DNA from 2 places in the Anaerobacillus sp. QJM3NY_17 genome. Region 2 is predicted to be linked to the other one. Evidence: a T-box and tRNA genes for the amino acid it is inferred to sense, from the RefSeq annotation. Region 2 holds a T-box; the other holds one or more tRNA genes.
What was found. The T-box of region 2 lies ahead of tyrS (tyrosine--tRNA ligase). A T-box ahead of a tRNA ligase gene usually reads a tRNA of that ligase, here a tRNA-Tyr.
Positions count from the first base shown of each region.

Region 1: it encodes a tRNA-Tyr, which carries the amino acid that the T-box ahead of tyrS (tyrosine--tRNA ligase) is inferred to sense. The anticodon was not compared.

Region 1 covers NZ_CM149685.1:499,044-505,306, forward strand. Annotated here, with positions in the region: rRNA gene AC0VYV_RS02690 (23S ribosomal RNA) at 1-1,408, shown strand, start outside; rRNA gene rrf (5S ribosomal RNA) at 1,655-1,771, shown strand; tRNA gene AC0VYV_RS02700 (tRNA-Asn) at 1,781-1,855, shown strand; tRNA gene AC0VYV_RS02705 (tRNA-Ser) at 1,857-1,948, shown strand; tRNA gene AC0VYV_RS02710 (tRNA-Glu) at 1,972-2,046, shown strand; tRNA gene AC0VYV_RS02715 (tRNA-Val) at 2,069-2,144, shown strand; tRNA gene AC0VYV_RS02720 (tRNA-Asp) at 2,153-2,228, shown strand; tRNA gene AC0VYV_RS02725 (tRNA-Met) at 2,387-2,463, shown strand; tRNA gene AC0VYV_RS02730 (tRNA-Phe) at 2,480-2,555, shown strand; tRNA gene AC0VYV_RS02735 (tRNA-Thr) at 2,560-2,635, shown strand; tRNA gene AC0VYV_RS02740 (tRNA-Tyr) at 2,706-2,790, shown strand; tRNA gene AC0VYV_RS02745 (tRNA-Trp) at 2,798-2,871, shown strand; tRNA gene AC0VYV_RS02750 (tRNA-His) at 2,888-2,963, shown strand; tRNA gene AC0VYV_RS02755 (tRNA-Gln) at 2,968-3,042, shown strand; tRNA gene AC0VYV_RS02760 (tRNA-Gly) at 3,051-3,125, shown strand; tRNA gene AC0VYV_RS02765 (tRNA-Cys) at 3,135-3,209, shown strand; tRNA gene AC0VYV_RS02770 (tRNA-Leu) at 3,237-3,326, shown strand; tRNA gene AC0VYV_RS02775 (tRNA-Leu) at 3,361-3,445, shown strand; gene AC0VYV_RS02780 (DsbA family oxidoreductase) at 3,633-4,334, shown strand; gene yvfG (protein YvfG) at 4,374-4,595, opposite strand; gene AC0VYV_RS02790 (B3/B4 domain-containing protein) at 4,867-5,535, opposite strand; gene AC0VYV_RS02795 (ABC-ATPase domain-containing protein) at 5,619-6,263, shown strand, end outside.
Region 2 covers NZ_CM149685.1:3,089,876-3,096,138, reverse strand. Annotated here, with positions in the region: gene AC0VYV_RS16205 (transglycosylase domain-containing protein) at 1-2,006, opposite strand, end outside; T-box leader at 2,147-2,369, shown strand; gene tyrS (tyrosine--tRNA ligase) at 2,458-3,723, shown strand; gene rpsD (30S ribosomal protein S4) at 3,946-4,548, opposite strand; gene megL (methionine gamma-lyase) at 4,910-6,088, shown strand; gene AC0VYV_RS16185 (GAF domain-containing protein) at 6,158-6,263, opposite strand, start outside.

The sequences.
Region 1 (6,263 bases), 1.8 Mb from region 2:
CTGGTGAATAGGCAAATCCGTTCACCATGAAGGCTGAGTCGTGATGGCGAGGGAAATTTAGTACCGAAGTCCTTGATTCTACGCTGCCAAGAAAAGCCTCTAGTGAGGAAAAAGGTGCCCGTACCGCAAACCGACACAGGTAGGCGAGGAGAGAATCCTAAGACGATCGGGAGAACTCTCGTTAAGGAACTCGGCAAAATGACCCCGTAACTTCGGGAGAAGGGGTGCTTCCTCGGGTTTATAGCCCAGGGGAGCCGCAGTGAAAAGATCCAAGCGACTGTTTAGCAAAAACACAGGTCTCTGCAAAGCCGTAAGGCGAAGTATAGGGGCTGACACCTGCCCGGTGCTGGAAGGTTAAGAGGAGGGGTTATCCCTTACGGGAGAAGCTCTGAATCGAAGCCCCAGTAAACGGCGGCCGTAACTATAACGGTCCTAAGGTAGCGAAATTCCTTGTCGGGTAAGTTCCGACCCGCACGAAAGGTGCAACGACTTGGATACTGTCTCAACGAGAGACCCGGTGAAATTATAGTACCTGTGAAGATGCAGGTTACCCGCGACAGGACGGAAAGACCCCATGGAGCTTTACTGTAGCCTGATATTGGATTTTGGTACAGCTTGTACAGGATAGGTAGGAGCCATAGAAGTCGGACCGCCAGGTTCGATGGAGGCGTCGGTGGGATACTACCCTGGCTGTACTGACATTCTAACCCAGCACCGTGATCCGGTGCGGAGACAGTGTCAGGTGGGCAGTTTGACTGGGGCGGTCGCCTCCTAAAGTGTAACGGAGGCGCCCAAAGGTTCCCTCAGAATGGTTGGAAATCATTCGCAGAGTGTAAAGGCACAAGGGAGCTTGACTGCGAGACCTACAAGTCGAGCAGGGACGAAAGTCGGGCTTAGTGATCCGGTGGTTCCGCATGGAAGGGCCATCGCTCAACGGATAAAAGCTACCCTGGGGATAACAGGCTTATCTCCCCCAAGAGTCCACATCGACGGGGAGGTTTGGCACCTCGATGTCGGCTCATCGCATCCTGGGGCTGAAGTAGGTCCCAAGGGTTGGGCTGTTCGCCCATTAAAGCGGTACGCGAGCTGGGTTCAGAACGTCGTGAGACAGTTCGGTCCCTATCCGTCGCGGGCGCAGGAAATTTGAGAGGAGCTGTCCTTAGTACGAGAGGACCGGGATGGACACACCGCTGGTGTACCAGTTGTTCCGCCAGGAGCATAGCTGGGTAGCTACGTGTGGAAGGGATAAGTGCTGAAAGCATCTAAGCATGAAGCCCCCCTCGAGATGAGATTTCCCACAGCATGAAGCTGGTAAGATCCCTTAGAGATGATGAGGTAGATAGGTTCGGGGTGGAAGCGTGGCAACACGTGGAGCTGACGAATACTAATCGATCGAGGGCTTAACCTAAAAACGAAAAGCGAAGTAAGCCGTTTAAATCCGACAACCGTTGGAGGCTTTTGAGTCAGACGCGCTTTATGCGTCAGAATCAAAAGGTGAAACGATCGAGGATTTGGCTTATGTAGCTGGACATATTGGAAAGTTGTGCGTGCTATCTAGTTTTCAGGGAATAAAATTTTCCTTGAAAAACATGATGGAATATAGTATGATATATTTTGTCGCTGGTAAATCACGAAAGTGAAATCCAGTCCTTAGTCTGGTAATGATGGCGAAGAGGTCACACCCGTTCCCATGCCGAACACGGAAGTTAAGCTCTTCAGCGCCGATGGTAGTTGGGGGATCTCCCCCTGCAAGAGTAGGACGTTGCCAGGCTGATATTATTCCACAGTAGCTCAGTGGTAGAGCTATCGGCTGTTAACCGATCGGTCGTAGGTTCGAATCCTACCTGTGGAGCCATGGAGAGCTGTCCGAGTGGCCGAAGGAGCACGATTGGAAATCGTGTAGACGGTCAAAGCCGTCTCGAGGGTTCGAATCCCTCGCTCTCCGCCACTAGCATACATAATAGCAGCAAGGGCCCGTTGGTCAAGCGGTTAAGACACCGCCCTTTCACGGCGGTAACACGGGTTCGAATCCCGTACGGGTCACCATTATATATCATTTCTACTTTGTGGAGGATTAGCTCAGCTGGGAGAGCATCTGCCTTACAAGCAGAGGGTCGGCGGTTCGAGCCCGTCATCCTCCACCATTATCTAAGGTCCCGTGGTGTAGCGGTTAACATGCCTGCCTGTCACGCAGGAGATCGCGAGTTCGATTCTCGTCGGGACCGCCATTTATATTTTAACATTATCGCGGGGTGGAGCAACAAGCGATACTTCCTTGAAACAGCAACGAGTTGTTTCGACGGATACGCTTCGAAGCATAACCTTGTAGAGAAAGAAACAGTGCACAGCGTAATGAGCAGGTGCAGCATAATTACATTCACATTATCGCGGGGTGGAGCAGTTCGGTAGCTCGTTGGGCTCATAACCCAAAGGTCGCAGGTTCAAATCCTGCCCCCGCAACCAATTATATTTTAAACATGGCTCTGTAGCTCAGTCGGTAGAGCAGTGGACTGAAAATCCACGTGTCGGCGGTTCGATTCCGTCCGGAGCCACCATGTTGCCGGTCTAGCTCAATTGGTAGAGCAACTGACTTGTAATCAGTAGGTTGGGGGTTCAAGTCCTCTGGCCGGCACCATTTTCTCGAAATGAGATCAAATTCCATTGCACTTTCATAAAATGTGTATTACAATGGTAATTGTCAATTTGGAGGGGTAGCGAAGTGGCTAAACGCGGCGGACTGTAAATCCGCTCCCTCAGGGTTCGGCGGTTCGAATCCGTCCCCCTCCACCATCTTGATAGGGGTATAGTTTAAAGGTAGAACAGAGGTCTCCAAAACCTCCGGTGTGGGTTCGAGTCCTACTACCCCTGCCAATTTTAAATTTTTATGGCGGTTGTGGCGAAGTGGTTAACGCACCGGATTGTGATTCCGGCATTCGTGGGTTCAATTCCCATCAGCCGCCCCATTTTTGGGCTATAGCCAAGCGGTAAGGCAACGGATTTTGATTCCGTCATGCGCTGGTTCGAATCCAGCTAGCCCAGCCATTTTTGTTGCGGAAGTAGTTCAGTGGTAGAACATCACCTTGCCAAGGTGGGGGTCGCGGGTTCGAATCCCGTCTTCCGCTCCATTTTAAAAAGGCGGCATAGCCAAGTGGTAAGGCACGGGTCTGCAAAACCCTTACGCCCCGGTTCAAATCCGGGTGCCGCCTCCAATCTTAATATTTTTTCTTAAAAGTCCTGCCGGAGTGGCGGAATTGGCAGACGCACAGGACTTAAAATCCTGCGGAGGGTGTACCTCCGTGCCGGTTCGAGCCCGGCCTCCGGCACCACTTATTTTTCTGCCTGAATTGAATATGGTATTTTGCCGGTGTGGCGGAATTGGCAGACGCGCACGACTCAAAATCGTGTTCCGAGAGGAGTGTCGGTTCGAACCCGACCACCGGTACCATTACATACGTTATTACAAGACTTCAACGTTCTCGTTGAGGTCTTTTTTGTATTCTTTTTAATTCCTTGTCTTATTTGATATCACTAGTTTTCAATGACTCACTGAGCAAATTCCTGCTCATTTAAAAGTAGAGGTGATAAAATACAAGTATAAGATAGATAAAACAATTTACTGAAAGAGTGATTCGATGAGAATTGAAGTATGGTCCGATTTCGTTTGTCCATTTTGTTATATAGGAAAAAGACGTCTTGAAAGTGCGCTTCAGGCTTTTCCACAGCGTGATCAAGTAGAAGTTGTCTTTAAAAGCTTTGAACTTGATCCTAATGCGAAAGAATCGGATGGGGAAAGCATGGCTGAGCTTCTAGCAGCGAAATACAATGTCAGTCTAGAACAAGCTCAGGCTATGTGTGAGAATATGAGGCAGCAAGCTGCTGGAGAAAACCTAACGTATGATTTCGATAAAATGATTCCAACGAATTCATTTGATGCTCATCGTCTTGTTCACTATGCGACAGAGCATGGTAAAAGTAATGAAATGTCAGAACGTCTCTTTTATGCCTTCTTTACCGAATCGAAAAATATTGGTGATCATGAAACGCTTGCATCACTTGGTGAAGAACTTGGGCTAGACGCTGCGGATATAAAACGTATGCTAGGGACTGAAGAATTTACGAAAGAAGTTCGCAACGATGAAGCTATGGGAAGTCAGCTTGGCATTCAGGGCGTACCGTTCTTTGTATTTGACGGTAAATATGCCGTGTCAGGTGCTCAGCCTGTTGAAATGTTTGAACAGGCCGTTGAGAAGGCCTGGGGAGAAGGAAATAAGCTTGAAGTAGTTGGTGGCAATGCAGAAGCGTGTTCTGCTGACTCTTGTGATCTTCCTAAATAAAACGTAAGAAAGCTCTCTTATTGTAAAGAGAGCTTTTTCTTATGCGTCTGTATTTTCTTGTTTAATCGTTTTGTAAGCTGAATCAAGGTTGCGAATGCGACGAACTATTTCTGAGTTTTTGTTAAGGTTGTCATAGATCATTGATGAAACAACTGATCGATAATAGCTATTCATTGCTTCTAATTTTGAAAATACATCACGATTCTTTTGTATGTATTGGCGAAAATTTTCTTCGAAAAATGGTGTTGAGAATGGTTCCATATGATTTCTCCTTTCTGTCTGTCATTCTGATTATAGGGTGATCGTCATCAGGACGTCAAACGGATTATGAAGAGTAAAATTCTATTAGCTCTGTCGTGATGAGAGACGTTTGTAAAGAAAATATGAAAAATGTGTTGTTTCTTTCATATGTTCTGTGGTATTCTATCTACATCAGCGAGGATTGTAGAAATTCCTCGAATTTTCACCATTTACCCAACGCAGTGTTTCGTTAAAATTAACGAAGCGTTGCGTTTTTTTATGTTTGCTTTCTTTAACTTGAAACCCCGCTTAAGAAGTCTCCTCCGTGAATTTGATTAAACATTTCTGCTGAGGCAGTTACAAGCTTTTCACCTTCTGAAACAGGGAGCGAAGGTTGAAGATAGAAAAGTTGAATGGCATGCTTGGTTTCTTCCGTTATAGCTGTTCGCTTAGAATCAACGATAGGACTTCCGAACGCTCCTTTGTGATCAAGTGAGAGGATTTTGTTGTTGAAGCTTACCTCACGTCCATTTAAGCCCTCATATGCAGTCGTCTCACTACCAATGTCGATTGTAATATCTCCTTCAACTTGATCAAGATCATAGATACCAATTGGAATTTTGTATTGAAGCGACAGAAGATTGTTGATGTCTGCAGCAGAGTGAACGAGAGGTAGCGAAGACCCTTTCTTTAACCGGCGTAATAGGGCTTCTGAGGACGGTCGATATTTGGCGGGATCCGTCCCGAACTTTTTGAAAATGGAACGCCACTCTGAGATAGCAGGAAAAGTGAGCAGGTCTGTCTGCTCAAGATCCATCATCAATGTTTCCTGATAGAACTGAAAGCGACCGCGCACCATTTGCGGCGACTTTTCAACAACGATATTATGGTAAATAGCATAACCAATTTTAAAATCAGGATATGTCTTTTTAATAGATGGAGCGAGAATTATACTTGTCATCACACTTTTCTCCTAACATATAATTTTTCGTTCATTTTATCATATACCTAAATTTGAAGCTTATAAGGAGGCTTGCCTCATTTATGAATAAACTTAGAAAACAATTAGAGCGTATTGATGGAAAAGGATATAAAGCATATAAAGACATTAGTGGGCACTATGATTTTGCGGATTACACCCTTTACATCGATTATGTCCAGGGAGACCCTTTTGCTAGTCCTTCTCGGATAAGAATCATCATCCCACGTAAGAAAACGATCGTAGAGCCTGAGTGGTTCGATTCGGCTGTAAGAAGAGTTCGAACAGAAGATATGATTGCTAGAAAAGTAGGAGAGGCCATTAGAAGGACTGAGAGGCATGCGAAAGGCACTGGGAAAAGTGGATTGGTCTCAATCGATATACCTGGTCAAAAGGTTATTGAGAGGGCAGCAGTGAGCGTGACAGAGGAATCTATTACGATTTGTCTATCAATAGGATTACCTGCACAAGGCAGAAAAGTTCTTGGCAGACAGGCTATAAACTTGCTTCTGCATCAGCTGCCAGACATTGTGAAGAATTCTGTTTTTGCATTAAACAAACGAATAATCTTAGAGGCATTGCATTTAGCAGACCAACAAGAGGCCATTCGTGAACAACTTACCCAAAACGGATATGTCGGATTTGTAGCGAATGGATCTATATTACCCCGCGAGAGCGGGATAAGCGATCGTCCTATGAAAAATGAGGCA
Region 2 (6,263 bases):
TTCCCTGGAATGTCTTGGGCAGTACCCTGGTTAACTACATCACGCATCATATCGATTGATAGATAGGCAGTTTGAGGACTGAAAACATCCACTGGTTCTGGTTTTTGTTCGAAAATGGTGTTTCCATCGCGGTCAACTATTTTATCAATTAAATAAGCATCAACAAACTTTCCTCCATTAGCAAACGTGCCAAATGCGTTGGTATTCTCTTCGACACTTACTCCCCGTTGTAGCGCACCAATTGCCATTGAAGGATTGGTTCGATCATCAAGAGTCATTGTACTAAAGCCCATCTTCACCAAATAGTCGGTTGCGTCCACTGGGTTCATTTTATTATAGACTCGAACAGCTGGAACGTTATAAGACCTTTCCAACGCTTTACGTGCAGTTACAAGACCATGGTAGTTTGATGAATAGTTACCAGGATTATATCCATCTTGAATTGGTAAGTCTGGCACAATATAGCCAGGCTGAACTTTTCCCATTTCCATTGCCGGGGCATAGTCAAGCAATGGTTTCATTGTAGAACCGTTTGATCGATAGGCGTCTGTAGCATGGTTAAGTTCTTCTTGCGCGAAATCCCTTCCACCAACAAATGAAAGAATTTTTCCAGATTCATTTTCGATGAGGATACTACCTACTTGCATAGGAAATTCTTTATTTTCAAGCTCTCCAGTTTCAGGATTTTGCACGGAGAGGGTTTTAGCACTTTGGAAATAGCTTCCGTTTTCTAGCACTTTATCTCTTGCAGCATTCATAGATTCATAAATATCTTTGTCAATTGTAGTATAAATTTTATATCCATTTTTGCGAAGCTCTTTCTCTGCATTACTCATAAATTCAAGGAATACATCTGAATTTTCTTGAACTTCTTCCCATTTCAAATCCATTTTCTTGGCTATTTCCGTTGCAGATCTACCAGTAACGTTAGCATCATAAGTGATTTGATTGTAATAGTCTACACTCTTCGAAAGTTCCTTCCCGTCATATCCTTCTTCATTCGCGATCTGCTCGGCAAGAACTCGCTTCGCACGATCTTCAATCTCAAATGTAAGGTAAGGGTATTTTTCTACTGGCGAAGGCGAAGACTCAGCTAGATTTTTTTCAATATCGTATTCTAGCGCTTTGTTATACTCTTCTTCAGTGATTGTTTCTTCTTCATACATACGATATAGAACAAATTCCATCCGATCGATTCCAGCTGAAAGATCCTTCTTTACCTCACCCGAATTTGTAAAAGGGGTGTATGTATAAGGGTTTTTGGGAATACCTGCAATGAATGCAGCTTGAGGCAAATTTAAATCACTAGCATTTACACCAAATATGCCCTGTGAGGCTGCTTGTACGCCCGCAATATTATTACCGGAAGCATTTCGTCCATAAGGAACGATATTAAGGTATGCTTCTAGAATTTCTTCTTTATTAAAGAAATTTTCGAGTCGAAGAGCGAGTAGCATTTCTTTTGCTTTTCGTTCGAAAGAAACTTCTCTTGTTAGAATCTGGTTCTTAACTAACTGTTGTGTTAATGTACTACCACCGCTTCGATCATCTGAATTGGTGACTTCTTGAAGAACGGCACGTCCAATTGCTTTTGGAACAATACCATCGTGATCGAAGAAATATTCATCTTCTGTGGAAATAACTGCTTTTTGTAGAAGAGGAGAAACGTTTTTTAACTCAACCTCTTTTCGCTCAATATCAGAACGAAAGTTACCAAGAAGAACATCACCTGCAAAATATACCTCACTGGTTTCTTCATAGTTATAAACGTCTCTCTTCATCTCATCGTAAGAGCGAATCGGTTCATCTTTAACAAGTGATGCGAAATATCCTGCACCAACACCACCGGCGAAAATAGTGCCCATTAGACCTAGCACGATAAAAATAAGAAATAAATTCCAAGTCACTTTGTAGGCGATCCTGGACCCGGTTAAGATGTTATATTCTTGTAATCTATCAATGAACGCGTTCCACTTCTGCCTGATAGAAGAAAAAAGCTCTCGCATTCCTATACCCCCTCAAATTAATCCTGTTTATTATAGCATATGTCGTCGAGATTTGTATAAACTGGTAGGGATTTCTGTAGGCTTAGAATTGACATGATTTTACCTTTGTGATATTAATTTAATTAGTGTTTTTTAATGAACGACATGCCTTGATTGGACGAAGTAGCATTTTTCTCCCTTTTTCAGAGAGCTGATGTGCGGTGAGAATCAGCATAAAGGAAAATGTGAATTACCTCCATGAGCATCTAATGGGAAAGACAGTGTCTGTGTAGCATTAGACGGTTCAGACCGTTATTCTGACTGAGTGGGAGAAAGGTTACTTTCTTCAACAAGGGTGGTACCGCGATGAAACTCGTCCCTTTTCTGGGGCGGGTTTTTTTTGTTTTTTTGCCCATTTGGATTATTTTAGTGGTTTGCCAAAAGATATTATTAACGAAAGGAAGTCGATTACATGCACATATTAGAAGAATTAGAAGCAAGAGGACTTTTAAATCAAGTTACAGATAGAGAGGGCCTTGAAAAGGAACTTTCAGAAAACCGCATTGCTCTTTATTCTGGCTTTGATCCAACAGCTGATAGCCTTCATATTGGGCATCTTTTGCCTATTCTAGCCCTACGTAGATTTCAGTTAGCTGGCCACACGCCGATTGCGCTTGTTGGTGGAGCTACTGGGCTGATTGGTGACCCTAGTGGCCGTTCAAATGAACGTACGTTGAATTCAGAAGACATTGTAAAAGATTGGACGAATAAGTTACAGGGACAGCTTGCTCGCTTTTTGGATTTTGGAACAGATGCGAACTCTGCAAAAGCTGTAAACAACTACGACTGGATTGGGGAGCTAAATGTTATTCCATTCCTGCGTGATGTTGGAAAGAACTTTGGTTTGAACTATATGCTTGCGAAAGATTCTGTTACTTCACGTCTTGAAGCGGGAATTTCTTTTACAGAATTTACGTATATGATTCTTCAATCATATGATTTTCTTCAGCTTTACCGGAAAGAAAACTGTCGTCTTCAAATTGGAGGAAGTGACCAATGGGGGAACATTACAGCAGGTCTTGAACTGATTCGTAAAGAAGAAGGCAGCGAAGAGTCTTCAAAAGCCTATGGAGCAACATTCCCACTTGTTACGAAGAGTGATGGTTCTAAGTTCGGTAAATCTGAAGGTGGAGCGATTTGGCTTGATGCCGATAAAACCTCTCCTTACGAATTCTATCAGTTCTGGATTAACACAGATGATCGTGATGTTGTGAAATTTCTTCATTACTTTACATTTTTAAGTATTGAAGAAATTAAAGAGATTGAATCAAAACATATCGAAGCACCGGAAAAGAGAGAAGCTCATCGTACTCTTGCTGAAGAAGTGACAAAGCTTGTTCACGGAGAAGAAAAGCTTCAGCAGGCAATCAACATCTCGGAAGCGCTGTTCAGTGGTGACATTAAACAGCTAACAGCTGATGAAATCCGTTTAGGATTTAAGGATGTTCCTTCTTTCCATGTAGAAGATAATGAAAAGGGACTTATCGATCTTCTTGTAGAAGCTGGTATTTCTTCATCTAAGCGCCAGGCAAGAGAAGATGTTAAAAATGGAGCGGTGTATATCAACGGTGAACGGTGTCAGGAAATGGATAAAGTTATTTCAGAAAGCGACCAAATCGAAAATCAATACGTGATTATTCGTAGAGGGAAGAAGAAATATTTCCTTCTTACGTATTAATCATTTAGCTATTTTAACTAATACTGGTGATTCCCAATAACGGTTGGTTATCACAGAGAGTAAATGAGTAAAAAATCACCAGCGGTTATGAACAGCCAATCATTAAGAGGAAGACCCTCCCATTGAAAAGAGGAGGATCTTCCTCTTTTTTTTATATTTTTTGTACTAAGTAAATTTGGACATAAAAAACCCCGGAATAAGTTCCGGGGTTTTTGAAACAGCTTAACGAGAGTAGTACTCAACGATAAGAGCTTCAGTGATTTCAGCAGGAAGTTCAGAACGCTCAGGAAGACGAGAGAACGTACCTTCAAGCTTATCTGCATCGAAAGTAAGGTATTCTGGAACGAAATTGTTTACTTCGATAGCTTCTTTGATGATGTCAAGGTTGTTAGACTTCTCACGAACGCTGATCACTTGACCAGTCGCTACACGATAAGAAGGAATGTCAACGCGTTTGCCATCAACTGTGATGTGGCCGTGGTTAACTAGCTGACGAGCCTGACGGCGAGTGCGAGCTAGACCTAGACGATAAACAAGGTTATCAAGACGAGCTTCAAGAAGAATCATGAAGTTTTCACCATGAACACCTTTCATTTTGCCAGCATCATCGAAAAGACGTCGGAATTGACGCTCAGTCATGCCGTACATGTGACGAAGCTTTTGCTTCTCTTGAAGTTGAAGACCATATTCAGAAAGCTTTCTACGCTGGTTAGGTCCGTGTTGACCTGGAGCGTAAGGGCGCTTTTCCAATTCTTTACCTGTTCCACTTAGAGAAATACCAAGACGACGAGAAATTTTCCAACTTGGTCCTGTATAACGAGCCATAATTAGCTCCTCCTTTATACCATTATTATTGGTATAAAATAAAAACAGTGTCGTGATTCCGGTTTGTGCACATTGTGTTTTCACACGCCTTCACCTCGACAGCCGGAGGTTACGCGGCGTACCTATTAAAAGGAACACAATGAAATCACAGCCCGTCACGCTGCTGCCCATTCTTATTTTACACAAATGCTATTGTAACTCTTTCAGTATTAGATGTCAACTTTAGTAGAAATGAGATGGATAGATAGCACGTCGACATCATTTTTAGGATATAAGAAAGATAAATACCTCTTCACCTTATAATAGAAAGCGCTTACAATGGAAGTGTATCTAGCTATTTTTATAACAGGGGGTTATAACTTTGACAGGGAAGCATCGCTTTGAGACAAAAACAATTCATGATGGATATGAATCTAAATCGCATCACAACAGCCTGGCATCTCCTATTTATCAAACATCAACTTTTACATTTGAAACGGCTGAGGCTGGTGAACGAAGGTTTGCAGGTGAGGAGCCTGGCTATATTTATTCAAGACTTGGAAACCCTACTGTTCGAATGTTGGAAGAGCGGATTGCCTCTCTTGAAAATGCTGAGGCAGGCTTAGCGTTTGGTTCGGGAATGGCCGCCGTGTCTGCTGTTCTTTTGAACCTAGTGAAGACAGGCGACCACATTCTTTGTTCAGAAGGGGTCTACGGATGTACTTTCGGATTACTTAAAATGTTAGAAGAGAAATTTTCGATTGAACATGACTTGCTTCCGCTAGACTCAGTTGAGCAATTACAAAAAGCAATTCGTCCAAATACTACAGTTATTTATATTGAAACTCCGATTAATCCAACATTGAAATTAATTGATCTTGAAATGGTTTCTGCGGTCGCAAAAGAAAAAGGAATTAAGGTTGTGGTGGATAATACATTTTCGACTCCTTATTTACAGCGCCCGCTAGAATTTGGCTGTGACATTGTTTTGCATAGTGCAACGAAATATATCAGTGGCCATGGAGACGTGGTAGCTGGTTTAGTTGTGGGTGACCAAGAGACCATCTCTTCAATTGCTAAAAGTACGCAAAAGGATATAGGTGGAATTCTTTCACCATTCGATGCATGGCTATTGTTAAGAGGCTTAAAGACCCTCCCTATTCGAATGGATCGTCACTCTTCAAATGCTAGACAAATTATGCAGAAATTAGCTGAGCATCCTGCCATAACGAACGTGATGTATCCAGGTATGGAAGAATCTTCATCGTATGCTATTGCTCAAAAACAAATGAAGAGCCCAGGCGGTTTAATTAGTTTTGAAATTGCGGGGGAAAAGAAAGACTCCCAAGCCTTCATGAATAGACTTAATATGATTAAAATAGCTGTTAGTCTCGGGGATGCTGAAACCCTGATTCAACATCCCGCTACAATGACACATGCCGTTGTCCCGGAAGATGAGAGATTAAGAATGGGGATTAGTGAAACTCTTATTCGCCTTTCTGTTGGTCTTGAAGCATGGGAGGATATTTGGGAAGATATTCTTCAAGCGTTAGAGAACTAAAAAAAGCCATTAGAGAAATTCTCTAATGGCTTTTTAAGTAGTATAGGTACAAAATACTTTACTTTAACTCTAAAGAAAATCTTGCAATGCTTCAGTAAATTTCTCTAAATACTCCTGATCCAATTCATCGAAACGGCCAACTTTAGGGCTATCGATATCAAGTACTCCGAGGAGC